Regions from separate parts of the Massilia sp. LjRoot122 genome, predicted to be linked through region 2. Evidence: predicted binding sites of a transcription regulator. Region 2 holds the regulator's gene; the other holds the start of a gene.
What was found. Region 2 encodes FNR, which switches genes on or off when oxygen is low (the NO sensors DNR and NnrR bind a similar motif). Its sites were predicted from a motif close to TTGATNNNNATCAA; they were not measured.

Region 1 (15,014 bases), 690 kb from region 2:
GATGGGCAACCTCGACCTCGCGCGCCAGGTACTGCTGGGCGGAGACGAAGGCGTGCTGGTCGAGGGCGACCTGCGCAAGCAGATCGTGGTCGACTGCCTGATCCCGGAGAACGTCGCGCGCTTCCCCTGGGGCGGGCACATGGGCCTGCAGATGCTCGGGCCCGTGATCCGCGAGATCGAGCACTACGAGGCCACGCTGGTGTTCACCAACACCCGCGCGCAGTCCGAGATCTGGTACCAGAACATCCTCGATGAAAGGCCCGACTGGGCCGGCGTGATCGCGCTGCACCATGGTTCGCTCGACCGCGAGGTGCGCGAGTGGGTCGAGATGGGCCTCAAGAAGGGCGAGCTGAAAGCCGTGATCTGCACCGCCAGCCTGGACCTCGGCGTCGATTTCCTGCCGGTCGAGCGCGTGCTGCAGGTCGGCAGCGCCAAGGGCATCGCGCGCCTGCTGCAGCGCGCCGGCCGCAGCGGCCATGCGCCGGGGCGGGTGTCGCGCGTGACCCTGGTGCCGACCAACAGCCTGGAATTGCTGGAGGCGGCCGCCGCCAGGAAGGCGGTGGCGGCGCGCCGCATCGAGGGCCGTTACGTGCCCAACAAACCCTTCGACGTGCTGGTACAGCATCTGGTCACGGTGGCGCTGGGCGGGGGCTTCCGCTCGGGCGAACTGTTCGAGGAAGTGAAGCGCGCCTGGTCCTACCGCCACCTGGACGAGGAAGAATGGCAGTGGGCGCTCGACTTCGTCGCGCGCGGCGGCCAGAGCCTGACCGTGTATCCCGAGTACCGCCGCGTGCTGCCGGACGAGGAGGGCGTCTACCGCGTGCCCGACACGGCCATCGGCCGGCGTCACCGGATGGGGATCGGCACCATCGTGTCCGACTCGACCATCTCGGTGAAGTACATGAGCGGGGGCCGCATCGGCAGCGTCGAGGAATCCTTCATCTCGCGCATGAAGCCGGGCGACCACTTCCTGTTTGGCGGGCGCATCCTCGAATTCGTGCGGGTCCACGAAATGACGGCCTTCGTCAAGCGCGCCACCACCAACCGCGGGGCGATCGCGCGCTGGGGCGGGGCCAAGATGCCGATGTCTTCCGAGCTGGCGCATGCGGCGCTGGAAGAGCTGCGCCTGGCCTCGCAAGGTATCTACGACAGCCCCGAGATGGAGTCCATTCGTCCGCTGATCGAGATCCAGTGCCGCTGGTCGGCGCTGCCGACCAGCGAGACCCTGGTCCTCGAAAGCATGAAGAGCCGCGAAGGCTGGCACCTGTTCGTCTATCCCTTTGCCGGGCGCTCGGTGCACATGGGACTGGCCTCGCTGTTCGCCTTTCGGCTCGGGCGCATGCAGCCCTCGACCTTCTCGATCGCGATTAACGATTACGGCTTCGAGTTGATGAGCCCTGAAGCGGTCGACTGGACCCGCATTTTCGAGGTCGCCACGGGCGCGGACGTGGACCTGTTCAGCACCGACTGTCTGCTCGAGGACGTGCTGGGCAGCCTGAACGCGACCCAGCTGTCGCAGCAGCGCTTCCGCGAGGTGGCGCGCATCGCCGGCCTGGTATTCCAGGGCTACCCGGGCCAGCCGAAATCGAACCGCCAGCTGCAGGCCTCCTCGTCCCTGTTCTTCGAGGTCTTCCGCAAGCACGACGCCGGCAACCTGCTGCTGACCCAGGCGCAGCGCGAAGTGCTGGAGCAGGAGCTGGAACTGACCCGCCTGCGCGAGACGCTCGAGGAGCTGCACGGGCGCCGCGTCGCCTTCCGCGAAGTGAAGCGCGCCACGCCCTTCGGCTTCGCCCTGATGGTCGAACGCTTCCGCGAGAAGGTCAGCACCGAGAAGCTGTCCGACCGCGTCGCGCGCATGGTGCGCGAACTGGAAAAGGCGGCCGCCGTATGAGCGGCGCCGGCGTGGCCGTCAGCGTCGCCGGAGAAACCGTGCTGCTGCTGCCGGAAAAGGCGCTGTACTGGCCGCACGAAAAGATGCTGGTGATCGCCGACATCCACTTCGGCAAGGCCGCGGCCTTCCGCGCGCTGGGCGTGCCGGTGCCGCGCGGGACCACCACCGAGAACCTGCTCGGGCTCGATGCCCTGGTCGATGCCCACGGGGCGCGCCACGTGGTCTTCCTGGGCGACTTCCTGCATGCCCGCGCGGCCCATGCCAGTGCCACCCAGGCGGCCATGCTGGCCTGGCGCGAACGGCGGCGCGATTTGCAACTCACCCTGGTGCGCGGCAACCACGACCGCCATGCGGGCGACCCGGCCGCGGCGCTCGGCATCGCCCTCGTCGACGAGCCGCATGTGCTGGGGCCCTTCGCCTTCTGCCACCATCCCGACCTCGATTCCCCGGGCTATGCGCTGGCCGGCCACATCCATCCGGTGTATGTGCTGGCGACCCGTTTCGACGCCTTGCGCCTGCCGTGCTTCGTGGTCGGTCAGGACCGCATGATCCTCCCATCCTTCGGCGCCTTCACCGGCGGCCATGCGATCCGCCCGGAACCGGGCGACCGCATCTACGTCAGCTCGGGCGAGGCGGTCCACTGCGTACGATAGCGTACCGACCCTTGCTGTGCTCGAGCGTACTGTCTTGTCAGACACAGAGGTGACCCTGTAAGCCATCGACAAGGGAGGAGAAGCCATGGTTTTCCGCAAGCTGCTGCAAGCCGCGTTCACCGCGCTGATTGCGCTCGGACCGGTCCTGACGGGTAGCGCCACCGTCCAGGCCCAGCAATACCAGAACAACCGCGCCTACGGGCCGGTCATCAACGGATTCAACGTGGAAGAGGTGCGCCGCCTGACGCCGGGCGTGGAGCTGCATTTCGACCTGTACGGCAGCCCGGGCGGCACCGCGACGCTGCGCATCGACGGCGCCACCCGCAACCTGAACCTGACCGAAGTCGAGCCGGGCCAGTACACCGGCACCTACACGATCGGCACCCATGACCGGATCCGCCCGGAAAGCGGCGTCACCGCCAACCTGCGCCTGGGCAACCAGGTCGCCACCAACCTGCTGAGCGAATCGCTGCTGCAGCCGAATGCGCCGCGCGGCCAGCGCCGCGGCGAGCTGGCGGGCGCGCCGGCAATCGAGCGTTTCGACGTGCAGGGCAGCCCCGACCTGAGCCCGGGCAACGAGCTGCGCTTCACGGTGTTCGGCACGCCGGGCGGCCGGGTCGAGGTCTCGGTTGCCGGCGCCCGCGGCGTGTTCTTCCTGCCGGAAGTGCGGCCGGGAGAATACGACGCGGTGTACACGATCCGCGCCGCCGACCGGATCGCGCCGGACAGCCGCGTGACCGCCACCATCCGCGCCAACGGCCGCTATGCGAGCAGCGTGCTGGGCCGTCCGCTGCTGGCGGGCGCCCGCGTGAGCGAACCACGCCAGGCGCGCTATTGCAGCAATTGCGCTGTGGTCGAGGCGGTCAACGTGATCGAAGTCTCGGGCAATGGTAATTACCTGGGCACGGCCGGCGGCGCCGTGGTGGGTGGCCTGCTCGGCAGCCAGGTCGGCAGCGGCAGCGGCCGTACCGCGGCCACGGTGGCCGGCGCGGTGGCGGGCGGCCTGGCCGGCCGCCAGGTCCAGCGCAATATGAACAAGGAGCAGCGTTACGAGGTGGTGGTGCGCTACGCGACCAGCGGTTCGACCCAGACCCTGCAGTTCGACAACGATCCGGGCTTCCGCCAGGGCGACCGGGTGCGGGTGAACAGGGGCGTGCTGTCGCGGGATGAGTGATCTGCAAAAGTAAAGGCCGGCTCCTTCGCAGGGGCCGGCCTTTGTTCTTGATCGGTCGGTTCAGGCCGTCGCCAGTACCTGGTCGTCGCCCGGCTGTTCGCTCTCGGCCTTCTGCTTGGCGCCGGCCTTGGCGCGCGAGCGCGAGGGCGGCAGGCGGCGCAGGGTCTTGAGCGCCTCGGCGTCCTTGATGCCGATGGTGCGCTGGTCGACGGTGATCAGGCCGATCTCGTTGAAGGCCGACAGGGTGCGGCTGACGGTTTCCAGGGTCAGGCCGAGGTAGCTGCCGATCTCGTGGCGGGTCATGCGCAGGTTGAACAGCTTGCTCGAGTAGCCCATCGCGGCGAAGCGGTCGGCCAGCGAGACCAGGAAGCGGGCCACGCGCGCCTCGGCCGACAGGGCGCCGAGCATGCCGATCATGGTCTGCTCGCGCACCAGTTCGCGGCTCATGACGCCGTACATCATGTTCTCGAGCTCGGCGTGGACGCGGCCGAGGGCGGTCAGTTTCTTGAAGGGCAGCAGGATCAGGTCGCAGTCGGACAGGGCCACGGCTTCGGAGGCGTAGTGGCGGGTGTGGATGCCGTCCACGCCCAGCATGTCGCCCTTCATCGGGAAGCTCAGTACCTGCTCGTTGCCGAATTCGTCGATGAGCACGGTTTTCAGGAAACCGGAGTTGACGATGTACAGGGTGTCGAAAGCCTGCCCGATGGTGTGGACGCGCTGCCCGGTCTTGAACTGGACATGCTGGAACAGCAGCTCTTCGGAGGTCACGGAGACGCTGGCCGGGATGCGCAGCAGGTCGCAGACTTCCTTGAGGTTGGACCAGAGGCGTCCCTGGCGCTGGCGGCCGGCTTCCATGGGGGAGTGCAGGGTCGGCTGGGTGACATTGCGTTGTTCTGATGTTGGCTGGGACTGCATGCTCATCTCCAGGTGAAAGACTCAGGGTTTCAGGCGGCGACCACAGGGCGGAGCAGGCAACCGGCGCTGTGGAGGAAGACCCCGCTGCAGGCTGGCTCACGCTGGGACTTGGATCGCAAGCAAGTCGAAACGCTGAATTCAGTATGCCAACACGAGTCCGGCACGGATATCAGCGATGGCTGAATATGTAGGTAGGAGAGATCGTCGGCTTGTAGGAATACTCCGACACACAGCGTTTGCTACAGAGGGAAGGGCCAGGCCGGTGCTATAGGAAAAGGGATGATGCCAGGCAGGCAAAGCGCCTGGGGGAGGGCGCTGGCGGGCACAAAATCGCCCGTGGGGTGTCTAAATCGTCTTAAGCTTTCATTGGGGACAGTAGTCGATGTGCAACGGCGTACTGGACCATTTCCGACAGCGAGGACATGCCCATCTTCTGCATGATGCGGGTCTTGTGGGTGCTGACCGTCTTGACCGACAGATGCAGATTATTCGCGATCTCGGTAATCGATTTCCCACCGACGAGTAGCGAAAACACCTCGAATTCGCGGTCCGACAGTTGTTTGTGCAGGAGCTGTTCGTTCGGCGCCATGATGTTCAGGGCCAGCTGTTCGGCGACTTCGGTACTGATATAAGGGCGCCCCGAGGCCACCTTGCGGATGGCGCCGACCAGCTGGGTGCCCGCGCTCTCCTTGGTGAGATAGCCTTGGGCGCCGGCGCGGATGGCCCGCACCGCATACTGCTCTTCCTCGTGCATGGTCAGGATCAGGATCGCCAGCTTGGGCGCTTCGCTGCGGACCTGGCGGATCAGGTCGACGCCGCTGCGGCCCGGCATCGACAGGTCGAGCAGCAGCAGGTCGAAGCCGCCCTGGCGAACCTGGGCCAGGACTTCGAAGCCGTTGGTCGCTTCTCCGGCGATCTCGATATCCGACGCACCGTCGAGGATGCGCTTGAGTCCTTCGCGCATGATGGTGTGGTCGTCAGCAATTACGATGCGAATCATAAAACCATCCTTCGGGGTGAAAGCGACAATGAACGATTCAGGCTAACACAGGACGCCAACGGCATTTGTCGTGCTTTCTCACCAGCCGTCCGGCGCTTCACGCGGGCGCCGGCTCGCTGATCAGGCGGTGCACCAGGACCGGCTTGGTCGTGTGCGACAGCACCTTGTTGGTCACGCTGCCCAGCAGCAACTGGCCCCAGCCGCTGCGGCCATGCGAGCCCATGAAGATCAGGTCGCAGCCTTCCTGCTCGGCGACGTCGACGATCTTCAGGGCCGCGGCGTCGGAAAACGCGGTCATGCAGGCATGCTTCAGGCCGGCGCCGGCGCAGGAACGCATGATCTTGCCCATGTACTCCTCGCCCATGCGGCGCATCTGCGCGATGTATTCCTCTTCGCTCGGGTAGGAGGGTGGAATGATTTCCACGTACACGGGATACTGGTAGTCGGGAGCGACGAACAGGGCCAGCACTTCGGCGCCCATCTGTTGCGCGAATTTGACGCCGGCGCAGGCCGTATGCTGCGACACGGCCGAGCCGTCGGTGGTGATCAGGATTTTGCGGTACATGGTTGACTCCTCCAATGGCCACGCCATTCTGGGGCGTCCGGGACGTGGCGGCGATTGCAAGAACGCAAACTGTTGAGCTCGATCAAACTTCAGACCCTTAATTCAGTGCAACAGTACACCGATGGGGTCATCACGTTACGAAAAACAACACCTCCCTTGTGTAAATATTCAGGAACCGCTGCATTTAATTGTCGCGGAATTAAGTTTCGCTGTCCATTTTGTTGCGACTCCTTCTCCGAGATTTACCTACGGCAACCACGCTGCTAAACTTCCATGCAGACTTGAACCATCCTGCATGGCGCCCGTGCGCGCCCGGATGGATGCAGTAAACACCGAATTGAAACGCTCATTGCGCACTTAAAGACACCATGGAGAAGCAGGGATTATGACCGACGCCGCTGACGATTTCGACGCACTATTCGAGGAAGTGGCGGCCCAGCGCGCCAGCGCTCCGGCTGCCCCGGCACCGGTGGCCGAGCCGGCGCCCGCGCCTGCCGCAGCCGCAGCCGACGAAGACGACCTCGAGTCCCTGTTCGACCAAGTGGCCGCATCGAGCGCCCCGGCCATCGCCGCCGCGGCAGCACCGGCGGCTGCGGTTGTCGCCGTGCCGGCTGCGGGCGCCGTGGCGGGTGACGGCGAGCACGCCATGTTCGAGCGCCTCGGCGGCATCGTGCGCCTGCTGCACGATTCGCTGCGCGAACTCGGCTACGACAAGGCGCTGACCGAGGCCTCGTCGGCCATCGTCGATGCCCAGGACCGTCTGGAATACGTCGCCACCCTGACCGAACAGGCCGCCAACAAGGTGCTGAACACCCTGGACGACGGCATGCCGGCCCAGGACCTGCTGTCGAAGCAGGCCAAGGACATGGAAAACCGCTGGGGCGACCTGTTCTCGGGCAAGCTGAGCCTGGACGAGTTCAAGGCCCTGGCCGGCGACTCGCGCCAGTTCGCGGCCAGCGTGAACGAAGCGACCGAAGCCGAGAAGGCGCGCCTGCTCGAGATCATGATGGCCCAGGACTTCCAGGACATCACCGGCCAGCTGATCAAGAAAGTGGTGAAGATCACCCAGACCGTCGAGCAGGAACTGGCGCAGCTGCTGCGCGACCACGCGCCGGCCGACCTGAAGGAAAAGCTGGCGAAGAAGGAAACTCCGCCGGTCGAAGTGCCGCTGATGCAGGGCCCGTCGGTGCCGGATACGGCGCTGAACCAGGACAACGTTGACGATCTTCTGGCCGATCTGGGATTCTAATGGACGATATGCTCAAGGACTTCGTCGTCGAGGCGATGGACCTTGCGGTGAATGTTGAAGAACATTTGCTGCGCCTCGAACGCGATCCGGACAACAAGGAAACGCTGAATGCGGTGTTCCGCTCCTTCCACACGATCAAGGGCGGCGCCGGCTTCATGGGCCTGCCCGCGCTGGTCGCGGCCTGCCACCTGACCGAAAACCTGTTCGACGCACTGCGCACCGGCGCCGCGCCGGTGACCCCGCTCGCGATCGAAGCGGCGCTCGAGGCCTCGGGCTTCGTGGCCGACCAGCTGAATGACCTGAACAACGGCACGCCGCCGGAAGGCCTGGCGTCGATGCCGGAAGCGCTCGAGCGCATCCTGACGGATGCGATCGAAGGCAAGGGCACGCCAAGCGCAGCACCGGCCGTACCGGCTCCGCTTGCTGCTGCTCCTGCAGCCGCTGCAGCGGCGCCAAGCGCTGCGCCGGTCGCCGCCGCTCCGGCCCCGGCCGCCAGCGATGATGGCCTCGACTGGGTCGCCATGTACAACGCCGTGGTACCGGCCAGCGCCGCGATCGCGGCAGGAGCGGCTTCCGCCGCAGCGGCCCCTGCGCCAGCCGCAGTGGCCCCGGCCGCCGCCGACGCCGCGCCCGCCGCCAGGGCCTCGGGCTGGGACGGCGTCGACCGCCGTTCGAACGACAAGGTCGCCGATGCGCGCGCCGCCGCGGCGCCGGCCAAGGACGAAAGCATCCGTATCGATGCGGTCAAGCTGGACGCGCTGCTGGAAGTGGCGGGCGAGTCGGTGCAGGCCGCCAACCAGGCCGCCGTGCTGCTCGAGCGCCTGCAGCAGTTCAAGTTCGAAGGTCCGGCCGCCGCCCTGATGGCGACGCTCACCGAGACCCTGGAACGCGCCTCGCGCTACTCGGCCGAACTGCAGCGCGCCACGCTGGCGACCCGCATGCAGCCGGTGGGCCGCCTGTTCCAGAAATTCCCGCGCCTGGTGCGCGAGCTGGCCAAGGACCTCGGCAAGGACGTCGAGCTGACCATCGAAGGCGCCGAGACCGAAGTCGACCGCGTCGTGGTGGACAGCCTGTACGACCCGCTGGTGCACATGCTGCGCAATGCGCTCGACCACGGTGTCGAGTCGCCGGAAGAGCGCGTCGCCGCCGGCAAGCCGGCCAAGGCCTTCATCCTGCTGAAAGCCTGGCAGGAAGCCAACAGCGTCATGATCGTGCTGCAGGACGACGGCAAAGGCATGGATCCGGTCAGGCTGCGCAAGAAGGCGATCGACAAGGGCCTGATCGGCGAGAATGGCGCCCCGAACGACGACGACGCCTACCAGCTGGTGTTCCTGCCGGGCTTCTCGACCAAGGAAGTGGCTTCCTCGGTCTCGGGCCGCGGCGTGGGCATGGACGTGGTCAAGACCGCGGTCGAGAAGAACCGCGGCGCGATCCGCATTGAGTCGCAGCTGGGCGCGGGCACGCGCTTCGCGATCCGTCTGCCGATCGAACTGTCGATCGTCCCGACCATGCTGGTGTCGACCTCGAGCGCCTCGCTGGCGCTGCCGATGGCCGTCGTCGAGCGCGTGGTCGAGCTGCCGGAAGAGTTCCAGTGCGTGGGCGGCGCCCCGGTGCTGAAGGACCAGGGCCGTCCGCTGCCGGTGCGTTCGCTGGCGCTGGCGCTGGGCTACGAAGCCTGCTCCGAGCGCGTCGGCATCGTCATCAACGCCCCGCAGCCCTACATCCTGGCGGTGGAAGCGGTGGACGGCACGGCCGACCTGGTGATCAAGCCGATGACCGCGCTGTCGGTCGAGGGCATCACCGGTACCGCGCGTTCGGCCGAGGGCGAACTGGTGCTGGTGGTCGGCCTGTCCTTCCTGATGGATGGCTGCCGCAGCAACGTGCGCCTCGCCGCGTAACGATTTTTCGTAGGGTGGGCGGGTCTCCCGCCCGCGCGTTCAACCAGCTTTTGGTCAGCCGCGACACTGATCATCGGTGATTGAACGCGCGGGCGGCATAGCCGCCCACCCTACAACTGCAGTCACGTAAGTAGTTACCGCAGTGCGCAATCGAACGATTGTTTCCGCTCTGTGGCAAAAGCGCATACAAAAGCCTGAGCAAGCCCGCTCAGGCTTTTTTTATTTGCATACTGACTTGTCTATGCAAATAACATTTGCCGGAAATTTCGTTTATTGGCAGAAAAATGCGTTGCCCCGGCTTGGTGCGGCAGTGCACAATTATGGCATAATCAAAAACCGTCCCCGCATAAGGGGTACCGCGCTCACCGGATAGACCATGCAAAAAACGCTCTACGACAAACTCTGGGATTCCCATGTCGTGCGTGCCGACGCTGATGGCACCACAGTCCTCTACATCGACCGCCACCTGGTGCACGAAGTCACCAGCCCGCAAGCCTTCGAGGGTCTGCGCGAGGCCGGCCGCGGACTATGGCGCACCTCGGCCAACCTGGCGGTGGCAGACCACAACGTGCCGACCACCGACCGTGCCCACGGCATCGCCGACCCGACCTCGCGCCTGCAGGTCGAGACCCTGGACGCCAATGCGAAGAGCTTCGGCCTCACCTACTTCAACATGAACGACAAGCGCCAGGGCATCGTCCACGTGATCGGCCCGGAGCAGGGCGCCACGCTGCCCGGCATGACGGTGGTCTGCGGCGACTCGCACACCTCGACCCACGGCGCCTTCGGCTGCCTGGCGCACGGCATCGGCACCTCGGAAGTCGAGCACGTGCTGGCCACCCAGACCCTGCTGGCCAAGAAGTCGAAGTCGATGCTGGTCCAGGTCGACGGCGAGCTGCCGCCGGGCGTCACCGCCAAGGACATCGTGCTGGCCGTGATCGGCAAGATCGGCACCGCCGGCGGCACCGGCTACGCCATCGAATTCGGCGGCTCGACCATCCGCGCGCTGTCGATGGAAGGCCGCATGACGGTCTGTAACATGGCGATCGAAGCGGGCGCACGCGCCGGCATGGTCGCGGTGGACGACACCACCATCGACTACGTGAAGGGCCGCCCGTTCTCGCCCAAGGGCGAGCAGTGGGAGCAGGCCGTCGCCTATTGGCGCAGCCTGCATTCGGACGAAGGCGCAAGCTTCGATACCGTCGTCACGCTCGATGCATCGGACATTCGCCCGCAGGTCACCTGGGGCACCTCGCCCGAGATGGTGACCTCGGTCGACGGCCGCGTGCCGGACCCGCGCGACGAGGCCGACGCGGTGCGCCGCGGCGCCATCGAAAAGGCGCTGGCCTACATGGACCTGGCGCCGAACACCCCGATCGACCAGATTAAAATCGACAAGGTCTTCATCGGTTCCTGCACCAATTCGCGCATCGAAGACCTGCGCGCCGCCGCCGAGGTCGTGCGCGGCCGCCAGCGCGCGCCCAACGTCAAGCTGGCGATGGTCGTGCCGGGCTCGGGCCTGGTCAAGGAACAGGCCGAGCGCGAAGGACTGGACCGCATCTTCGTCGACGCCGGCTTCGAATGGCGCGAGCCGGGCTGCTCGATGTGCCTGGCGATGAATGCCGACCGCCTGGAACCGGGCGAGCGCTGCGCCTCGACCTCGAACCGCAACTTCGAGGGACGCCAGGGGCAGGGCGGCCGCACCCACCTGGTGTCGCCCGCGATGGCGGCGGCGGCAGGAATCGCCGGCCACTTTGTCGACGTACGCGCACTCTGATGCGTTAATACCGCTTTAACCCGTAACAACAGGAAACATCATGAAGAAAGTCATCGCCCTCGCACTCGTCGCTCTCACCCTGGCAGGCTGCAACACCATCTCCGGCATCGGCCGCGATGTGCAGAAGGTTGGCCAGGTCGTCACCGGCGCCGGCGGCAAATAACAATTCAATAATAAGGAGCCGGAGCGACATGGACAAATTCACCGTACACGAAGGACTGGTGGCGCCGCTCGACCGCGCCAACGTCGACACCGACGCCATCATTCCGAAGCAGTTCCTGAAATCGATCCGCCGCACCGGCTTCGGCCCGAACCTGTTCGACGAGTGGCGCTACCTGGACCACGGCGAGCCGGGCCAGGATTGCAGCAGCCGCCCGGTGAACCCGGACTTCGTGCTGAACCAGCCGCGCTACGCGGGCGCCTCGATCCTGCTGGCCCGCAAGAACTTCGGCTGCGGCTCTTCGCGCGAGCACGCGCCCTGGGCCCTGCAGCAGTTCGGCTTCCGCGCCATCGTGGCGCCGAGCTTCGCCGACATCTTCTTCAACAACTGCTACAAGAGCGGCCTGCTGCCGATCGTCTTGTCCGAAGAAGAGGTGGACGGCCTGTTCAAGGCGGTGGACAGCACGCCCGGCTTCAAGCTGGTGGTCGATCTGGAAAAGCAGCGTATCGGCAGCGCCGACGGCAGCATCTCCTACGGCTTCGCGATCGACGACTTCCGCAAGTACTGCCTGCTGAACGGCCTGGACGACATCGGCCTGACCCTGCGCCACGCCGAGGACATCCGCACCTTCGAACAAGGCCACCTGGCTGCCCAGCCCTGGCTGGCGAATACCATCTGAACGAGAGAGACCGCATGAAAATCGCAATCCTGCCGGGTGACGGCATCGGCCCGGAGATCATGGCCCAGGCGGTCAAGGTCCTGAACGCCCTCGGTGAACCCTTCGAGATGGAAACCGCACAGGTCGGCGGCGCCGGCTACGCGGCCCACGGGCACCCGCTGCCGGAAGGCACCCTGAAGCTGGCGAAGGAAGCCGACGCGGTGCTGTTCGGCGCCGTCGGCGACTACAAGTACGACACGCTCGAGCGCGCGCTGCGTCCCGAGCAGGCCATCCTGGGCCTGCGCAAGGAGCTCGGCCTGTTCGCCAACCTGCGTCCGGCCATCCTGTATCCGGAACTTGCCGGCGCCTCGACGCTCAAACCCGAAGTCGTGTCCGGCCTGGACATCCTGATCATCCGCGAGCTCACCGGCGACATCTATTTCGGCAAGCCGCGCGGCGTGCGTGAATGCCCGGACGGGCCGTTTGCGGGCCAGCGCGAAGGTTTCGACACCATGCGCTATGCCGAAGGCGAGATCCGCCGCATCGCCCACGTGGCCTTCCAGGCCGCGCGCAAGCGCGACCGCCGCGTGACCAGCGTCGACAAGGCCAATGTGCTGGAAACCTTCCAGTTCTGGCGCGACATCGTCACCGAGGTGCACAAGGAGTACCAGGACGTCGAGCTCGAGCACATGTACGTCGATAACGCCGCCATGCAGCTGGTGCGGGCGCCGAAGAAGTTCGACGTCATCGTCACCGGCAACATGTTCGGCGACATCCTGTCGGACGCCGCCGCCATGCTGACCGGTTCGATCGGCATGCTGCCCTCGGCTTCGCTCGACGCGAACAACAAGGGCCTGTACGAGCCTTCGCATGGTTCGGCGCCCGACATCGCGGGCCAGGGCGTGGCCAATCCGCTGGCGACCATCCTGTCCGCCGCGATGATGCTGCGCTTTACGTTTGGGCGTACCGAGCAGGCCGACCGCATCGAGAACGCGGTCAAGCGCGTGCTGGCCCAGGGCCTGCGCACCCCCGACATTTATGAGGCAGGTACCAGCAAGGTCGGTACCGAAGAGATGGGCAACGCCGTAGTTGCGGCCCTCCAATAATTTTGAACATTCCAAGGGAAATAACATGAAACTCGTAGGCCTGGTAGGTTGGCGCGGCATGGTGGGCTCGGTCCTGATGCAGCGCATGCAGGAAGAGGGCGATTTCGACCACATCGAGCCGGTGTTCTTCACCACCTCGAACCCGGGCGGCGCCGCGCCGAAGATGGCGAAGAACGAAACCACGCTGAAGAGCGCGAGCGACATCGCCGAACTGTCGAAGTGCGAGATCATCATCTCCTGCCAGGGCGGCGACTACACCTCCGAGATCTTCCCGAAACTGCGCGCCAGCGGCTGGAACGGCTACTGGATCGACGCCGCCTCGACCCTGCGCATGAACGACGACGCCGTCATCGTGCTGGATCCGGTCAACAAGGAAGTCATCAAGAACGCCATGTCGCGCGGCGTGAAGAACTTCATCGGCGGTAACTGCACCGTGTCCTGCATGCTGATCGGCCTGGGCGGCCTGTTCGAGCAGGGCCTGGTCGAGTGGATGACCTCGATGACCTACCAGGCGGCATCGGGTGGCGGCGCCCAGCACATGCGCGAACTGCTGACCCAGTTCGGCACCATCAACGGCGCCGTCAAGCCGCTGCTGGACGACCCGGCCTCGGCCATCCTCGAGATCGACCGCACCGTGCTGGCCACCCAGCATGGCCTGTCGGCGGACGAGACCAAGCAGTTCGGCGTGCCGCTGGCCGGCAACCTGATCCCCTGGATCGACAAGGACCTGGGCAACGGCCAGTCGAAGGAAGAGTGGAAGGCCGGCGCCGAGACCAACAAGATCCTCGGCCGCGGCGAAGGCTTCAATACCAAGGCGATTCCGGTGGACGGCCTGTGCGTGCGCATCGGCGCGATGCGCTGCCATTCGCAGGCGCTGACCATCAAGCTGACCAAGGACGTGCCGCTGGATGAGATCAACGACATCATCGCCTCGCACAACCAGTGGGTGAAGGTGGTGCCGAACACCCGCGAAGCCTCGATGCGCGACCTGTCGCCGGCAGCCGTCACCGGCGGCCTGGGCATCCCGGTCGGCCGCCTGCGCAAGCTGGCCATGGGTGGCGATTACCTGTCGGCCTTCACTGTCGGCGACCAACTGCTGTGGGGCGCCGCCGAGCCGCTGCGCCGCATGCTGCGCATCGTGCTGGACAAGTAAGCATAGTCGGGGCCGGCCTGGCAGCCGGCCCCGTATTCGGTCATGTTGGCAGGCTTGCCACACCTCCTGCAAAATTGCTAAGCGCTTGTGACCAATCGCTATTAAATTCCCTCCGCATCGGTCATTCTGGCCACACATCCTCTCCAACTGCGCGCCCAGTGTGCGCCGGAAGCTTGCATGCTCCAGAGCATGATGATATGTTGAGACTCCCGGGAATTGTCTTTCCCCTGGCCAACTTCTTTCACTGCGAACTATGCATCTTCCTCAACGTCCTCCGCTCATGGCATTTGCGCTGAAATCAGTCACCGCGGCCGTGGCCAGCGCCGTGCTCCTGTCGTCCGCCGCTCACGCTGCTGGCCTCGGGAAACTGACGGTGTTGTCGGCACTCGGCCAGCCCTTGCGCGCCGAGATCGAACTGACGACGACCGCCGGCGAAGATGCCTCCAGCCTGGCAGTGAAACTGGCCTCTACGGAAGCTTTCCGCGCGGCGAACATCGAATTCAACCCGGCGCTGCTGTCGCTGCGCTTCAACGTCGAGCAGCGCGCCGGCCGCCAGTTCATCCGCGTGAGCTCGACCCAGCCGCTGAACGAGCCTTTCGTGGACATGCTGCTCGAGCTGTCCTGGAACAACGGCCGCCTGGTGCGCGAGTACACCTTCCTGCTCGACCCGGCCGAACTGCGCAGCACCCAGTCGGCCCAGGCGGCGGCGGAAACCCGCCCGGCAACGCCGGCGGTCCAGCCGCGCGCGGCCGCGCCCCAGCCCGCCGCCGTCCAGCCGGCTGCCCAGCAGCCGCAGGCCGAGCCGGCTCGCCGTG
Region 2 (15,014 bases):
GCAACCCGGCCGACGTCGAGAGCTACCTGGCGCGCCTGGAGCAGATCGGCACCCGCATGGACGAAGCGCTGGCGCGTGCCCGCGATGCCGCCGCGCGTTCCCTGATTCCGCCACGCTTCATCCTGGAGCGCGCCCAATACCAGGTCGACACCTTCCTCAAGCCGGCGGCGAACGAGAACGTGCTGGTCACCTCGCTGGCCCAGCGCACCGAGAAGATGGAAGGCCTGAACCCGGACATCCGCAGTGCCGCGCTGGCGCGCGCGGCCCGCATCGTCGAGGAACGCATCCGCCCGTCCTACAAGCGGGTGCAGGACTTCATGCTTGAAATCCACCCGCGCACCGGCGACGTGGCCGGCATCTCGCGCCTGCCGAACGGCAGCGCGGCCTATGCGCGCGCAGTCGAGAACTTCACCAGCACCAAGCTGACCCCGAACGAGATCCACGAGATCGGCTTGCGCGAAGTGGCGCGCATCGAAGGCGAGATGGACCGCCACCTGCGTTCGGTTGGCCTCACCGAGGGCAATATCGAGACCCGCATGAAGCAGCTGGATGCACGCTTCCAGCCGAAGGGCGAGGGCGATCCGCGTCCGGCCATCATCGCCAGCTACGGCGAGATGGTGAAGGACGCCGAGCGCAGGAGCGCTTCGCTGTTCAAGCTGAAGCCGCGCGCGCCGGTCGAAGTGCGCCGCGAGCCGCCGCTGACCGAACCGTCGGCCGCGGCGCACTACTCGCTGCCGGCCCCGGACGGCACCCGTCCCGGCATCTTCTGGGTGCCGCTGCGCGGCCCGAGCTTCGACATGATCCGCATGCGCAGCCTGGCCTACCATGAAGCCGTGCCGGGCCACCACTTCCAGCTGGCGATCCAGCAGGAGCTGACCGGCATCCCGAAATTCCGCAGCCAGCGCATCTTCAGCGGCGGCAGCGCCCATGCCGAGGGCTGGGCGCTGTACACCGAGCGCCTGGCGGTGGAGCAGGGCTGGTACGAAGGCGACGTGCCGGGCCTGCTCGGCGCCCTCGGCTCGGAACTGTTCCGCGCCCGCCGCCTGGTGGTCGACACCGGCCTGCACTCGAAGGGCTGGACCCGCCAGCAGGCGATCGACTACGGCATCGGCGCCCAGGAGGTCGAGCGCTACGTCGCCTGGCCGGGCCAGGCCAATGCCTACATGATCGGCATGCTGCGCATCATCGACCTGCGCGAGAAGGCGAAGAAGGAGTTGGGTGCGAAGTTCTCGCTGCCGGGCTTCCACGACCTGGTACTGGGCGCCGGCTCGGTGCCGCTCGACGTGCTGGGCGAGCTGGTGGATGCCTGGATCGCGAAGCAGAAAAAGGTCTGAGGTGCTGACAGCACTGCTGGCAATGGCTTGCCTGTCGATCCCGGCAGCCGCCGCCTTGCCTGCGCCACGGGCCGAGGCGCTGACACGCCAGCTGCAGGCCATCGTCGACGATCCCGCCATCCCGCTGCCCGGCCTGGCGGTGGTGGCGATCCGCAAGGGCGAGATCGTCTACAGCCGCCAGTTCGGCGCCAAGCGCCTGGCGTCGGCCACCGCGCCGGCCCAGCCGATGGACGCCGACACGATGTTCCGCATCGCCTCGGTGTCCAAATTCGTGACCACGCTCGGCACGATGAAGCTGGTGGAGCAGGGCAGGCTGGCACTGGACCTTGATGTCAGCGACTACCTCGGCTACCGCCTGCGCAACCCGCATTTCCCGGACCAGCCGATCACCCTGCGCATGCTGTTGACGCATACGTCGTCCTTGCGCGACGAAGGCGGCTTCAAGTTCGACCCGGCGACCGATCTGAAGGAGGTGCTGCTGCCGGGTGGGCGCCTGTACGGCAAGGGCGCCATGTGGTCGGCGAACCATGGGCCGGGACGCTATTTTGAATACGTCAACTTCAACTCCGGCATCATCGCCACCATCATGGAGCGCGCCGGCGGCGAGCGCTTCGATCGCCTGATGCGGCGCCTGGTGTTCGACCCGATGGGGCTGAAGGCCGGTTTCTACCTGGCCGACTTCGCCCCGGCCAGGATCGGGGATGTGGCGACCCTCTACCGCCGCCGCGAAAAGGACGGCGACGAACGCTGGGACCCGAAAGGCCCGTGGATCGCGCAGTCCGACGATTTCGCAGTGCAGGCGCCCCTTGCGCCGCCAGGCCTGGACCGCTACGTGGTCGGCAGCAACGGCACCCTGTTCGGTCCGCAGGGCAGCCTGCGCATCTCCGCCGGCGAGCTGGCGCAGATCATGTTGATGCTGATGAATGAGGGGCAATATCGCGGCAAGCAAATCCTGAAGCCGGAAACGGTGAGCACGATGCTGTCCCGTCAATGGACCCTGGACGGAAACGGCAAAGGCAGCGGCGACAGCGACAACTTCCGCGGCCTGTACCACGCCTGGGGACTGGGCAACCAGCACTTCACGGACACCAGCATCGTGAAGGACGGCCGCGCTTCCGGCGACCGGCTGGTCGAAGGCGGCGGCTTCAGCGGCGTCGGCCACCTGGGCTGGTCCTGGGGCCTGAACGCCCTGTTCGTGTTCGATCCGAAGACGAAGAACGGGATGATCTACGTGGGCAGCGGCGTCGGCGACAATCCCGAGCTGCACCCGGGACGCTTCTCTTCCGGGGCGCGCTTCCAGGAGCGCATTACCGATGCATTGTATCGGGGCGCCATCGTGGCGCCGAAGGAGTGATGCCGTTGCCAAGGCCGCCCGCAGGCCCTACACTGGCGGGATCTGCCGGTATTCATGATCGTCTTCTTCAGGAGCACAGCATGGAAACACAGGAACTCTTCCGTGGACGCCTCATCGACCACATCCAGCTCGTAGTGCGCGACCTGCCTGCTTCCCGGAGGTTCTACAGCGCCGTGTTCGAGGTGCTGGGCATCCCCCTCGGCGGCTCGGGCGACAATTATTTCTGGGCCGACGAGCTGTTCATCTCCAGCCGCGACAGCGAGGCGGCGCAAGGGGTGCTCACGGGGCGCCACCACCTGGCCTTCCAGGCACGCGACCGCAAGATGGTGAATGCCTTCTACTTCGCGGCGCTGGCCGCCGGCGGCAGGGACAACGGCCGGCCCGGCGAGCGCGCCTACCACCCGGGCTACTACGGCGCCTTCGTGCTCGACCCGGACGGCAACAACATCGAAGCGGTCTACCACGGCGAGGCGAAGCAGAGCGCACCCTACGTGCGCGTCACGTTCTAGCGCGGGCGACGCGGACTGGAGCGGAAAGCCGCTATACTGCGCGACCATGCGCATCCAGCTTTTCTCCGACCTGCACCTCGAACGCTATCCGGCCTTCGTCCCCGCGATCGCCGCCGATACCGACGTCGTCATCCTGGCGGGCGACATCGGCTCCTACCAGTCCGGATCGCGCCTGACCACCGACGACTTCGGGCTGGAGCGCTTCTCCCCGCTGCGGCCGGGTGCGGGCAGCGCCCGGGTGCTGTACATCCCCGGCAACCACGAATTCGACGGCCTCGAATTCGACGAGGCCTATGCGCGCCTGCGCGCCACCTGCGCGCGCCTCGGCATCGAATGGCTCGACCGCGAAACACTCGTCATCGGGCAGGTGCGCTTCATCGGCACCACCCTGTGGAGCGACTTCGACGCGCTGGCCGTGCAGGAACAGGACCTGAGCAAGCAGCTGCAGCGGCGCGAGAAGGCCTTCCGCGCCGCGAATTACTACCTGTCGAAGAACACCACCCTGAAAAACGGCGAGAAGGTGCTGGCCGAGGGCATCCGCGCCATGTCGCTGGAGTGCCAGGACTGGCTGCGCGGCGCGCTGGCCGCGCCCTTCGAGGGCAGCACGGTGGTGGTGACGCACTTCGCGCCCAGCCTGCAGAGTGCCGACCCGCGCTACGGCCTCACACCCGGCACCGCGGGATTCTGCAATGCGCTCGACGCGCTGTTCCCGCAAGCCCACGTCTGGATCCATGGGCACCTGCACTGCGCCAACGATTACGTCGTCAGCGGCCTGGATGCGGGAAGACCCTGGTCCTGCCGCGTGGTGGCCAATCCCCTCGGTTACCTCAGCAAGGGCGAACAGGAAGCCTTCCGCCCGGACCTCGTCATCGAGGTCTAGACTGCCGGGAGCACCTGGCGCTACCGCCGGCAGCGCGTGATGCGCCATCCGCGATGGCACTTTTAACAAGCCCATGAAGCCGGCATGATGCCCTCGTCCTGTTACCACGAGCCACTTCATGCCGACGATCCCGCTTCCCGCATCCGCTTCACGATGGTTCTCGCGCCGCCTGCTGGCGCTCCTGCTGCTGGCCTTCGCGCCTGGCCCGGCGCAGCCTGCCGACCTGCGCCCGCTGCCGACATTGTTCGCGCAGCTGGTGCCGCCCAGCCTCGGGGCCGGCCTGCAGCTGGTGCAGCTGCGCAGGCGCTGCGAGGGCTGCGAGCCCTGGCGCATGGTCGACTTCCATTCGAACGACACCCTGACGCCCGTCCGCCGCGAGAAAGTGAGCGTGCAGGCCGGCGTGACGGCGATCTACGCCTATCCCGGCACCGACGATTTCGCCAACGTGAAGATCGAGCAGAGCATGCCGGGCATGTATGCGCAGGACAGGCAGCTCGTCATCGACGCGATCAGCCACGAGTTCCGGCGCAAGAAGGAGCGCGTCGCCGCCCACCTCGCCGCCCATCCGGAGATCCGCGCGAAAGTCGGGCAGCTGCTGCCGGCCGGGAAGGAGCCAATCGAATTCGAGCAGCTCAGCCGGGACGGCATCGAAGTCGTGGCCTATACCGAGAACGTGATCGGCCTGACCAGCGCCACCATCAGCCAGATCCATTTCTTCGTCCCGGGGCGCGAGGTGATCGTCACCGCCTACCTGGTACGCCAGAAGCACCCGAAGTTCGCCGACATCGGGGAATTCCTGCGCCTGCGCGCCGACTTCATCGGGGCCTGGACCGCCCACCTGGCGCGCCGGGCCGGCCCCTTACTTCCGGTGAGCGGCGGCGCAGGAGACGACGCCGGCGACCAGCAGCGCCAGCGCGGCGGCCTCGAGGCCGTTCGGCCAGCGCCCCTCCCACAGGAAACCATATAGCGAGGCGAACACGGTTTCGAAAACGATCATCTGTCCCATCAGCGCCATCGGCAGCGCGCGGCTGGCGAAGTTCCACAGCGCGTTGCCGACGACGGAGCAGAAGATCGCCACCGCCGTCACGACGCCGAGGAATTGCAGCCATTCGCTTGTGGTATGCGATGCGCCATTCGCTTGCAAGGCGGGCAGCACCAGCAGCAGCGCCTGGGCGCCGGTCATGACGCCCACCAGCAGGCTCCATTCCTGTCCCGAGATGCCCTCGAGCCGCGCCAGCCAGCGCCGGTTGACGACCGCATAGATGGTCCAGGACAGCAGGGCGCCGATCGCGCACAGCAGGCCGAGCACGGATCCGCCTTCCACCGAGGCCAGGGAATCCCGGCTGATGCAGGCCAGCCCGGCGCCGCCCAGCACCAGGGAGGGCGCCAGGCGCCGCAGCGGCAGCGCGCCGTGTTCGCGCATGCCCGCCAGCGTGACGGTGAGCGGCAGCAGGCCGATCACGATCGAGGTCATGGCCACCCCGCCCGATTGCACGGCCTGGGCCAGGAACAGGTAATACACGATGTTGCCGGTCAGGCTGAGCCAGGCCAGGCCGCGCCAGTCGCGCCAGCCCAGGCTGCGCCTGAGGCGCCTCCAGGCGGGTGCGATCAGAACCGCAGCGACGATGCCGTAGGCGAGGTAGCGGCCGGCCGACAGCTGCAGGGGCGAAAAGCCGGGCGTCAACACGGGCGCGAGGAAGACCAGGCCCCAGAAGGCGCCGGCGGCGATGCCGGCGCCGATGCCGAGTTGCGAACTGCCGGAGCTGGTTTGAATCTGCGTAAACATCGAGTGATCTCCTTTGAACGGAGATTGTCGATGGAGCCTCTGCGCGTTTCTTGACCGTCGCTACTGCGGTTTTGACGGGTTCTCTCGATGTCGGCGCCGATAGGCGGCCGGCGTGGTGTCCATCGCCCGGCGCATCGCGCGGGTCAGGGCGCTCTGCTCCGAGAACCCGGCGGCCAGCGCGATCGCGGCCACTGCTTGCCCGGTACCGGCCAGCCACTCGCAGGCGCGCCGCAGCCGGCAGGCCAGCAGCCAGTCATGGGGCGTGGTGTCGTGTTCGAGGCGGAACAGGGCGTGCAGGCGGCTGGTGCTGACGCCCACCGTGCGCGCCATCTCCTCGGTGGTCCAGGGTAGGCCGGGTTCGGCCTCGATGCGGGCGAGCAGGGCGGCCAGGCGCGATGCCGGCCGCGGTGTTCCCAGCGTGAGGGTGTCGAGCAGCAGCGGCGTCCAGCCCTGCAGCACCGATGGGGCAGGCGGCTGGGTGGCGGCCATGATGCCCATGAATTCGACCAGCTTGCGGGCAGCGGGACCGATGGCGGTGAAGGGGCGCTCCAGCAGCCGCTGCCACGGTCCCTGTTCGAAGCTGGCCGCGCCCACGTCGAGGATCAGGGATTGGTTGGCGACGGGGCTGCACTGCGAATGCCAGGCGCCGGGCGCCACCAGCGCGGCATGCAGCGGATCGAGCCGTCCCTGGCGTCCTTCGATCTCGAGCGCGACCTCGCCGCTGACGGGCAGCACCAGCTGGGCGTAGGCATGGCGGTCCGAGAAGCGCGTCTCGCCATAGCTGCGCAGGTGCAGGTCGAGCAGGGGCGCGGCCATCTCGGCAACACTAGCCCATCGGGCTGCAGACGTCGGTACCGGCCGCCAGCGCCTTGAGCTTGACCGGGTCGAGCAGGGTGACTTCGCGCTTGTCGACCTGCAGCCAGCCCTGCTTCTTGAAGCGCGACAGCAGGCGGCTGATGCTTTCGATGGTCAGGCCGAGGTAGTTGCCGATGTCTTCGCGCGACATGCGCAGCTGGAAACTGTTCGGCGAATAGCCGCGTGCGGCATAACGGGCCGACAGGTTGACCAGGAACACCGCGAAGCGCTGCTCCGCCCGCATATTGCCGAGCAGCAGCATGACGTTCTGCTCGCGCGTGATTTCCTGGCTCATGATGCGGTGGAAGTGGCGCAGCAGGGCCGGCACCTGGCCGAACAGCTCTTCCAGGCGCGTGAAGGGGATCTCGCAGACCTCGCTGTCCTCGAGCGCCACGGCGTCGCAATGGTGGGTACCGCTGATCGCGTCCATGCCCAGCAGTTCGCCGGCCATCTGGAAACCCGTGATCTGGGCTTCTCCGGCCGCGTTCACCTGGTAGGTCTTGAAATGCCCGAAGCGCACCGCGTACAGGTTGCGGAAGGGCTCGCCCATGGCGTACAGGCGCTCGTCGCGCGCGAGGCGGCGGCGGCGGCCGATGATCTGGTCGAGGCGGTTGATGTCGGCATCCTCGAGCCCCATCGGCAGGCACAGCTGGTGCATGCTGCAGGCGCCGCAGCTGGTCTTGAGGGCCTGGATGCTGACCGGCGCTTCGCCCGGAAGCGACATGGGTTGGTTCATGGCGAAAAAAAACCGAAATGCTGACGCAGCCATTATAGACGGCTGGTCTGCATCCCGGTTTTCATTTTCCAGAGGGCAGGTCGATTACAGCTGATGCCGGTGTTCCGCCTTCATCTTGTAGTACGCGTGCCGGCCCTTGGCGCGCACCGTCGAGGCGATCCCGGCCGCCTCCAGCGCCGCCTGGTTCACGGTGGCGAAGGCGTCGGCATCCCCCCTGAGCGCTTCGACGGTCTGCTGCGACTGCGCCGTGCCGGCCAGCGCCAGCCCGAAGGTCGCGGCCACGGCCAGCTCGGCCGCCAGGGTGTCGAGGGTCGGCGCCACCACGTCCCGGCCCTTGGCCGCCTCGGCCGCCTCGGCGGATGCCTGGGGTGCCGCCAGCGCGCGGGCCAGGCCCATGTCGCCCGCGACCCGCACCAGGAAGTCGAGCGCGGCCTGGCTGCCGGAGCGGTTGGCCAGGTCACCCAGCCGGAGCAGGGCGGTGTTCTTCGCATTGAATACCGCCCGGCCAGTGCCGGGTCCCTGGACGAAGTCGATCAGCGGCTGGACCGCGATCTCGCTGCCGATGTAGCCGAGGGTGGCCACGATCTGGGTCAGGAACTCCTCGTGCTGTTGGGGTTCCTGCACCAGCCAGTCCAGCAGCAGGCGGGCGTCCTTCTCGCCGTATTGCGAGGCCAGCTCCCAGGGCACGCCCTCGACCCAGTGCCGGGACACGAAGTCGCGCACGTCGGCGGGTAGCTGCAGGCCGCCCGCGCCGCAGGAGCAGCCGCCGGCGGGCATGACATTGTCGGTGATGGTGAGCGGGCCCGCCAGGTAGGCTGCCGACTCCGCGGCATTGACCACATTGTGGTCGGTGCCGACGGACGGGTACATGACCGCGCGCGGGTCGTCGGTGCGGTGGCCGAGGCCGCAGTTGTGGCCGTATTCGTGCACCCAGATGAGGCCTTCCTGGTTGGCGGTGAAGCGCACCGCTGCCACGTTGACCGAGGCGCTGCCGACCGGGGCGCAGCCGATGATGCTGTCGCCGGGGCCACCGCACCAGCGGATCGCCTGCACGATCTTGATCCCGCTGCCCGCGCTCAGCAGCGCGGTGAGGTCGGCCGAGGTCTGGATGGTTCCCGGGACCGTCGCCGGCAGCACCCTGACCTCGCCGTTGCGCACGAAGCGGACCGGGGTCGCGACGTCCGGTCCGGTGTCGTCGTTCTGGAGGATCGTGCCCATGTCGGCCAGGATCCGGTCGGCGTCGGCTTCGCTCAGGGCAACGCTGCTGTGGCGGTGCACCGTGACCGCGACCGTGCGCGGGGCCGGGGGCGCCACGGGCGGGTTGACGATCAGGTAGTCGACGTAGAGCGAGATGTCCGAGCTCCACTCGATGTTGATCCAGACGTCGACGCCGTTCCAGCGCGGGGCCACGTTGTGCACCGTGTAGCGCGCCGCACCGATGAACTTGCCGGCCGGCGGCCCGCCCGGCACGCCTTCGCCGATCGCCACGAACACCCGCGAACCGGGCTGGATGGCATTCCAGTTGAGCCGCAGCAGCCATTCGCCGCGCCGCGCCCCCCAGTCGTGCCGGTAGGTGAAACCCGTTCCGCTCAGGGCGGGCTGCAGCCCGCCTTCCTCGACCTGGGCCTCGGCTTCGGCCCAGGGGCCGCGGAGGTCCGAGGAACCGGCAGGCTGGTCCGGGGTACGGGGCCGGTCGAGGACCAGGGCCTCGGGGTCAAGACGGTCATTTGGTGCCATGTCGTTCTCCTCGTGTGCTCAGGGATGGATGATCGGGGGGGGCGAATCGTCAGCCAATATAGACGAGTGGTTCGGGCCGGCTGGACCGATCTGACACGTCATTAATATGGATCAGTGACCTCTGGTTTTCTGACGGAGAGAAACGTTCGAGCTGGAAAGACCGCATCGCGTATCAATTCGACACCGCCAAGCGTGCGCACCCACGCCGCATGCTAGATTCTGGACACCACAACGGAGGTCGACGAGCAAAAGGAGGCCGCATGTTCGGTTTGTCCGCTTTGGATCTGGCGCGCGTGCAATTCGCGTTCACGATGTCCTTCCACATCTTGTTTCCGGCAATCACAATCGGCATGGCAAGCTACCTGGCCGTCCTCGAGCTGTGCTGGCTGCGGACCAAGCGCCAGGTCTACGTCGACCTCTACCACTACTGGCTCAAGATCTTCGCCGTCACCTTCGGCATGGGGGTGGTGTCCGGCATCGTGATGGCCTACCAGATCGGCACCAACTGGAGCTACCTGTCCGAATTCGCCGGCAGCATCATGGGGCCGATCCTGTCCTACGAGGTGCTGACCGCCTTCTTCCTCGAGGCCGGTTTCCTGGGCGTGATGCTGTTCGGCTGGACCCGCGTCGGTCCGGGCCTGCACTTCGCCTCCACCTGCGCGGTGGCGGTCGGCACCCTGATCTCGGCCACCTGGATCCTGGCCGCCAACAGCTGGATGCAGACCCCGCAGGGCTATGCCATCGAAGGCGGACGCATGGTGCCGGCCGACTGGCTGGCGATCGTGTTCAACCCCTCCTTTCCCTACCGCCTGCTGCACATGGTGATCGCCGCCTACCTCACCACGGCGCTGATCGTCGGCGCCTCGGGGGCCTGGCAGCTGCTGCGCGGGCGCGACAACCCGGCGGTGCGCAAGATGCTGTCGATGGCGATGTGGATGATCCTGCTGGTCGCGCCGATCCAGGCGGTGGTGGGCGACTTCCACGGCCTGAATACCCTGAAGCACCAGCCGGCCAAGCTGGCGGCGATGGAAGGGCATTGGCAGAACGAGGGCGACAAGGCGATCCCGCTGCTGCTGTTCGGCGTGCCGGACATGGAAGAGGAAAAGACGAAGTATGCGGTCGGCATCCCGCACCTGGGCAGCCTGATCCTGACCCACAGCTGGAACGGGCAGTTCCCGGGGCTGAAGGACTTTCCGCGCGAAGACCGGCCCAATTCGCTGATCGTGTTCTGGAGCTTCCGCCTGATGGTGGGCCTGGGCCTGCTCATGATCGCGCTGGGCGCCTGGAGCCTGTGGCTGCGGCGCAAACGGGGAGGGGAGGCGCGCTTGTGGCATAGCCGCCCCTTCCTGCGCTTCGCATTGTGGATGGGGCCGGCGGGCCTGATTGCCATCCTGGCGGGCTGGACCACCACCGAGGTCGGGCGCCAGCCCTGGGTGGTCTACGGGGTGCTGCGCACCGCCGACGCGGTCTCGCCGCACGGCGCCGCCTCGCTGGCCCTGACCCTGGTGCTGTTCGTGGTCGCCTACTTCTTCGTGTTCGGCACCGGGACCGTCTACCTGCTGCGCATGATCCGCAAGGGGCCGCAGCGCTTCGAGCTGCACACCCCGGCCCAGGGCGGGCCTGGCGAAGACCGGACGCCGAGCCGGCCGCTGTCGGCCGCGGACGTGCAGAACGACGACGACGAAGGCGAGGCAAGGCCGGATCGCCTCGGCGGGAACAAGGAGGACAGCGATCATGGGCATTGATACCACCGTCATCTGGGCGATCATCATCTTCTTCTCCGTCTTCATGTACGTGCTGCTGGACGGCTTCGACCTGGGCATCGGCCTGCTGTTCCCCTTCACGCCGAAAAAGCGCGACCGCGACACCATGATGAACACGGTGGCGCCGGTCTGGGACGGCAACGAGACCTGGCTGGTGCTGGGCGGGGAAGGGCTGCTGGCGGCATTCCCGGTGGCCTATTCGATCATCCTGTCGGGGCTTTATTTGCCGCTGATCTTCATGCTGGTCGGCCTGGTGTTCCGCGGCGTGGCCTTCGAATTCCGCTTCAAGGCCAAGGAACACGAACGCCACCTGTGGGACAAGGCCTTCATCGGCGGCTCGGTGGTGGCGTCCTTCTTCCAGGGCGTCTCGCTGGGCGCCTTCCTGGACGGCATCGCGGTCTCGGGACGCAGCTATGCCGGCGGACCGCTCGACTGGATCGCCCCCTTCCCGCTGCTGGCCGGCGTCGGGGTGATGATCGCCTACACCCTGCTGGGTGCCACCTGGCTGGTGATGAAGACCGAGGGCGAGCTGCAGGCGCGCATGGTGCAGGTGACGCGCCCCTTCGCCCTGATGCTGCTGGCGGCGATCGTCATCGTCAGCATCTGGACCCCGTGGCGCGACCCGGCGGTGGCCGAGCGCTGGTTCAGTTTCCCGAACATCCTGTTCCTGGCGCCGGTGCCGGTGCTGGTGCTGGTCTTCATCGTGCTCCTGCTGCGCTCGCTTACACGCGACCCGCACCGGGTCCCCTTCGTGGCGGCGCTGGCCCTGATCTTCCTCGGCTACAGCGGCATGGCGATCAGCATCTGGCCGCACATCGTGCCGCCCGCGATCACCATCTGGGAGGCGGCTTCGCCCCCGAGCAGCCAGGGCTTCGCACTGGTCGGCACCCTGTTCATCCTGCCCATCATCCTGATGTATACGGGCTGGTCGTACTGGGTTTTCCGGGGCAAGGTCAAGGCCGACGCGGGGTATCACTGACATGGCGACCCGACGCGAATGGATGCGGCGCTTCGGCTGGCTGGCCGCCCTTTGGCTCGGCGGCGTGTTTACATTGGCGGGGGTGGCCTACGTGATCCGCACCCTCATGCACGCACTGGGAATGCGCTGACGGTTTTCCAAAAAACGCACGGTCGTCAACCGTGCGCGGCCTGCTGCAAGGGAGGACTACACTGGTAGTGACCCTTTGCTAACAGGAGTACAGCACCGTGTCCTTCACCGACGCGCCGCAGATCGACCGTCCCACCGACCCCGCCACGCACGTGAACGTGCCCCTGCCGCTGTCCGGCGAGGACCAGGCGCGCGCCGACCTGTATGCGTTGCTGTCGCGCCTGCTGCTGGCGGCGCCCGATGGCGCGCTGCTGGACGCGCTGGCCCACGCCGATCCGATCCTGTCCGAAGGCGGCAACCCGGCGCTGGAACAGGCCTGGGAAGCCCTGACCCTGGCCTCCGGCGTCATGGACCCGGACGCGGTGGCCGAGGAATTCGATGCGATCTTCATCAGCGTCGGCACCCCGCCGGTCAACCCCTACGGCTCGCGCTACCTGTCCGGCTACCTGAACGACACCCCGCTGGCCGAGCTGCGCGCCGACCTGGCGCGCTTCGGCATCGGCCGCGTGCGCGGCGTCGGCGAGTTCGAAGACCACCTGGGCGCCCTGTGCGAGACCATGCGCGTGCTGATTGCCGGCGCTCCGGCGCAGTCAGGCACGATTCCGCGCCAGCCGCTGGCGGTCCAGCAGGCCTTCTTCGAGGTTCACATCGCCCCCTGGTACGAGCGCTGCCTGGCCGACATCGCCTCCGCCGAAGGCGCGAATTACTACCGGCTGGTCGTCCGGCTGGCCGACGCCTTTCTCGCCATCGAAGCGGAAGCCTTCGTGGTAGGGGAGGCGCTCACCGATTCACCCGCTTAGTTTCACAGTCAACCAAGACGAGGCACAGGCATGGAACAGCATCCGCAAGTACAGGAAGAGCGACAGGACGGCAAGCCGGCCGCGGGGCCGGACCCTGCCCGGCGCAGCTTCCTGAAAGCCGCGCCGCTGGGCGCGCTGGCGGTGGTGGCCGGCAGCGCCGGCGCCACCGAAGCGCCACCTGCGGCACCGGTGGCGGCGCCGCAGGTCAAGCGCGGCTACCACGAAACCGAGCATATCCGTCGTTACTACGAGACCGCCGCCTACTGGTGAGCATAACGGGAGAGTCAGCATGTCCCTAGTCAAGTCGGTCCGCGACAGCGGACTCAAGCGGCGCCGCTTCCTGGTCGGCGCGGGCGTCGCCGCCGGCGCCGGCGCCCTGGCCCGGCAGCTGCCGCTGAACGTGATCGAACCGGCCAAGGCCGACCAGGCACCTGGCGCCCCGGTGCCCACCGAGATCAAGCGCACCATCTGCAGCCACTGCTCGGTCGGCTGCTCGGTGGACGCGGTGGTGGCCAACGGCGTCTGGGTGCGCCAGGAAGCCGCCTTCGATTCGCCTATTAATATGGGCGCGCACTGCGCCAAGGGCGCCTCGGTACGCGAGCACGCCTTCGGCGAGCATCGCCTGCGCTACCCGATGAAGCTGGTGGGCGGCAAATACCAGCGCATCTCCTGGGACCAGGCCATCAACGAGATCGGCGACAAGCTGATCGAGCTGCGCCAGAAGTCCGGCCCCGACGCGCTGATGATCATTGGCAGTTCCAAGCACAACAACGAGCAGTCCTACCTGCTGCGCAAGTTCAGCGCCTTCTGGGGCTCGAACAACTGCGACCACCAGGCGCGCATCTGCCACTCGACCACGGTCGCGGGCGTGGCCCAGACCTTCGGCTACGGGGCGATGACGAATTCCTTCAACGACTTGCACCACAGCAAGGCGGTGATGTTCATCGGTTCCAACCCGGCCGAAGCCCACCCGATCTCGATGCTGCACTTCCTGCATGCCAAGGAGCTGGGCGCGAAGATGATCGTGATCGACCCGCGCTTCACCCGCACCGCGCGCTTCGCCCACCACTACGTGCGGGTACGCCCCGGCACCGACATCCCCCTGGTGTGGGGCATCCTGTGGCATATCTTCCAGAACGGCTGGGAAGACAAGGAGTACATCGCCGCCCGCACCTACGGCATGGAAGACGTGCGCAAGGAAGTGGCGAAATGGACGCCGGATAAAGTCTCGGACGTCACCGGCGTGCCGGAAGCCTCGGTGCGCATGGCGGCCGAAATGCTGGCCAAGAACAAGCCGTCCTCGGTGGTGTGGTGCATGGGCATCACCCAGCACCACGTGGGCACGGCCAACGTGCGGGCGCTGTGCATCCTGCAGCTGGCGCTGGGCAATATCGGCGTGCCGGGCGGCGGCGCCAACATCTACCGCGGCCACGACAACGTGCAGGGCGCGACCGACGTCGGCCCGAACGGCGATACGCTGCCGGGCTACTACGGCATCGCCGAGGGCGCCTGGAAGCACTTTGCCAATGCCTGGGGCGTCGACTACAACTGGATCCTGTCGCGCTTCGCCTCCAAGGAGCTGATGGAGAAGCCCGGCATCACGGTGTCGCGCTGGTTCGACGCCGTCAACGAAGAGAACCAGTTCGTCGACCAGCCGAGCAACCTGCGCGCGGTGTTCTACTGGGGCCACGCGCCGAACAGCCAGACCCGCCTGCCGGACATGAAGGCGGCGATGCAGAAGCTCGACATGATGGTCGTGATCGACCCCTACCCGAGCATGACGGCCTCGATGCACGGGCGCACCGACGGCGTCTACCTGCTCCCGGCCGCCTCGCAGTTCGAGACCTCGGGTTCGTGCACGGCCTCGAACCGCAGCATCCAGTGGCGCGAGCGCGTCATCCTGCCCTTGTTCGAATGCAAGACCGACCACGAGATCATGTACCTGTTCGCCCGGAAGCTCGGCTTCCACAACGAACTGTGCAAGAACATCAAGGTGGTGCAGAACGAACCGGTGATCGAGGACATCCTGCGCGAGATCAACCGCTCCTGCTGGACCATCGGCTACACGGGCTGTTCGCCGGAGCGCCTGAAACTCCACATGGAGAACAAGCACACCTTCAACCCGACCACCATGCGCGCCGACGACGGTCCC

Region 1: ACSQ25_RS06620 (universal stress protein) is a predicted target of FNR. The motif match lies at 6,271-6,284, and genes of this name have one in related genera.

The regions. Positions count from the first base shown of each region.
Region 1 covers NZ_CAXUPB020000001.1:1,515,161-1,530,174, forward strand. Annotated here, with positions in the region: gene ACSQ25_RS06595 (ligase-associated DNA damage response DEXH box helicase) at 1-1,891, shown strand, start outside; gene pdeM (ligase-associated DNA damage response endonuclease PdeM) at 1,888-2,544, shown strand; gene ACSQ25_RS06605 (glycine zipper 2TM domain-containing protein) at 2,630-3,718, shown strand; gene ACSQ25_RS06610 (Crp/Fnr family transcriptional regulator) at 3,779-4,573, opposite strand; gene ACSQ25_RS06615 (response regulator) at 4,989-5,633, opposite strand; gene ACSQ25_RS06620 (universal stress protein) at 5,731-6,198, opposite strand; gene ACSQ25_RS06625 (protein phosphatase CheZ) at 6,584-7,447, shown strand; gene ACSQ25_RS06630 (chemotaxis protein CheA) at 7,447-9,345, shown strand; gene leuC (3-isopropylmalate dehydratase large subunit) at 9,722-11,122, shown strand; gene ACSQ25_RS06640 (lipoprotein) at 11,163-11,285, shown strand; gene leuD (3-isopropylmalate dehydratase small subunit) at 11,314-11,961, shown strand; gene leuB (3-isopropylmalate dehydrogenase) at 11,976-13,046, shown strand; gene asd (aspartate-semialdehyde dehydrogenase) at 13,072-14,199, shown strand; gene ACSQ25_RS06660 (FimV/HubP family polar landmark protein) at 14,480-15,014, shown strand, end outside.
Region 2 covers NZ_CAXUPB020000001.1:2,204,339-2,219,352, forward strand. Annotated here, with positions in the region: gene ACSQ25_RS09705 (DUF885 domain-containing protein) at 1-1,334, shown strand, start outside; gene ACSQ25_RS09710 (serine hydrolase domain-containing protein) at 1,336-2,688, shown strand; gene ACSQ25_RS09715 (VOC family protein) at 2,769-3,197, shown strand; gene ACSQ25_RS09720 (metallophosphoesterase) at 3,244-4,077, shown strand; gene ACSQ25_RS09725 (hypothetical protein) at 4,196-5,044, shown strand; gene ACSQ25_RS09730 (DMT family transporter) at 4,937-5,863, opposite strand; gene ACSQ25_RS09735 (helix-turn-helix domain-containing protein) at 5,924-6,679, opposite strand; gene fnr (fumarate/nitrate reduction transcriptional regulator Fnr) at 6,690-7,442, opposite strand; gene ACSQ25_RS09745 (hypothetical protein) at 7,539-9,191, opposite strand; gene ACSQ25_RS09750 (cytochrome ubiquinol oxidase subunit I) at 9,452-10,936, shown strand; gene cydB (cytochrome d ubiquinol oxidase subunit II) at 10,926-11,933, shown strand; gene ACSQ25_RS09760 (DUF2474 family protein) at 11,935-12,063, shown strand; gene ACSQ25_RS09765 (TorD/DmsD family molecular chaperone) at 12,161-12,862, shown strand; gene ACSQ25_RS09770 (formate dehydrogenase) at 12,893-13,132, shown strand; gene ACSQ25_RS09775 (formate dehydrogenase subunit alpha) at 13,152-15,014, shown strand, end outside.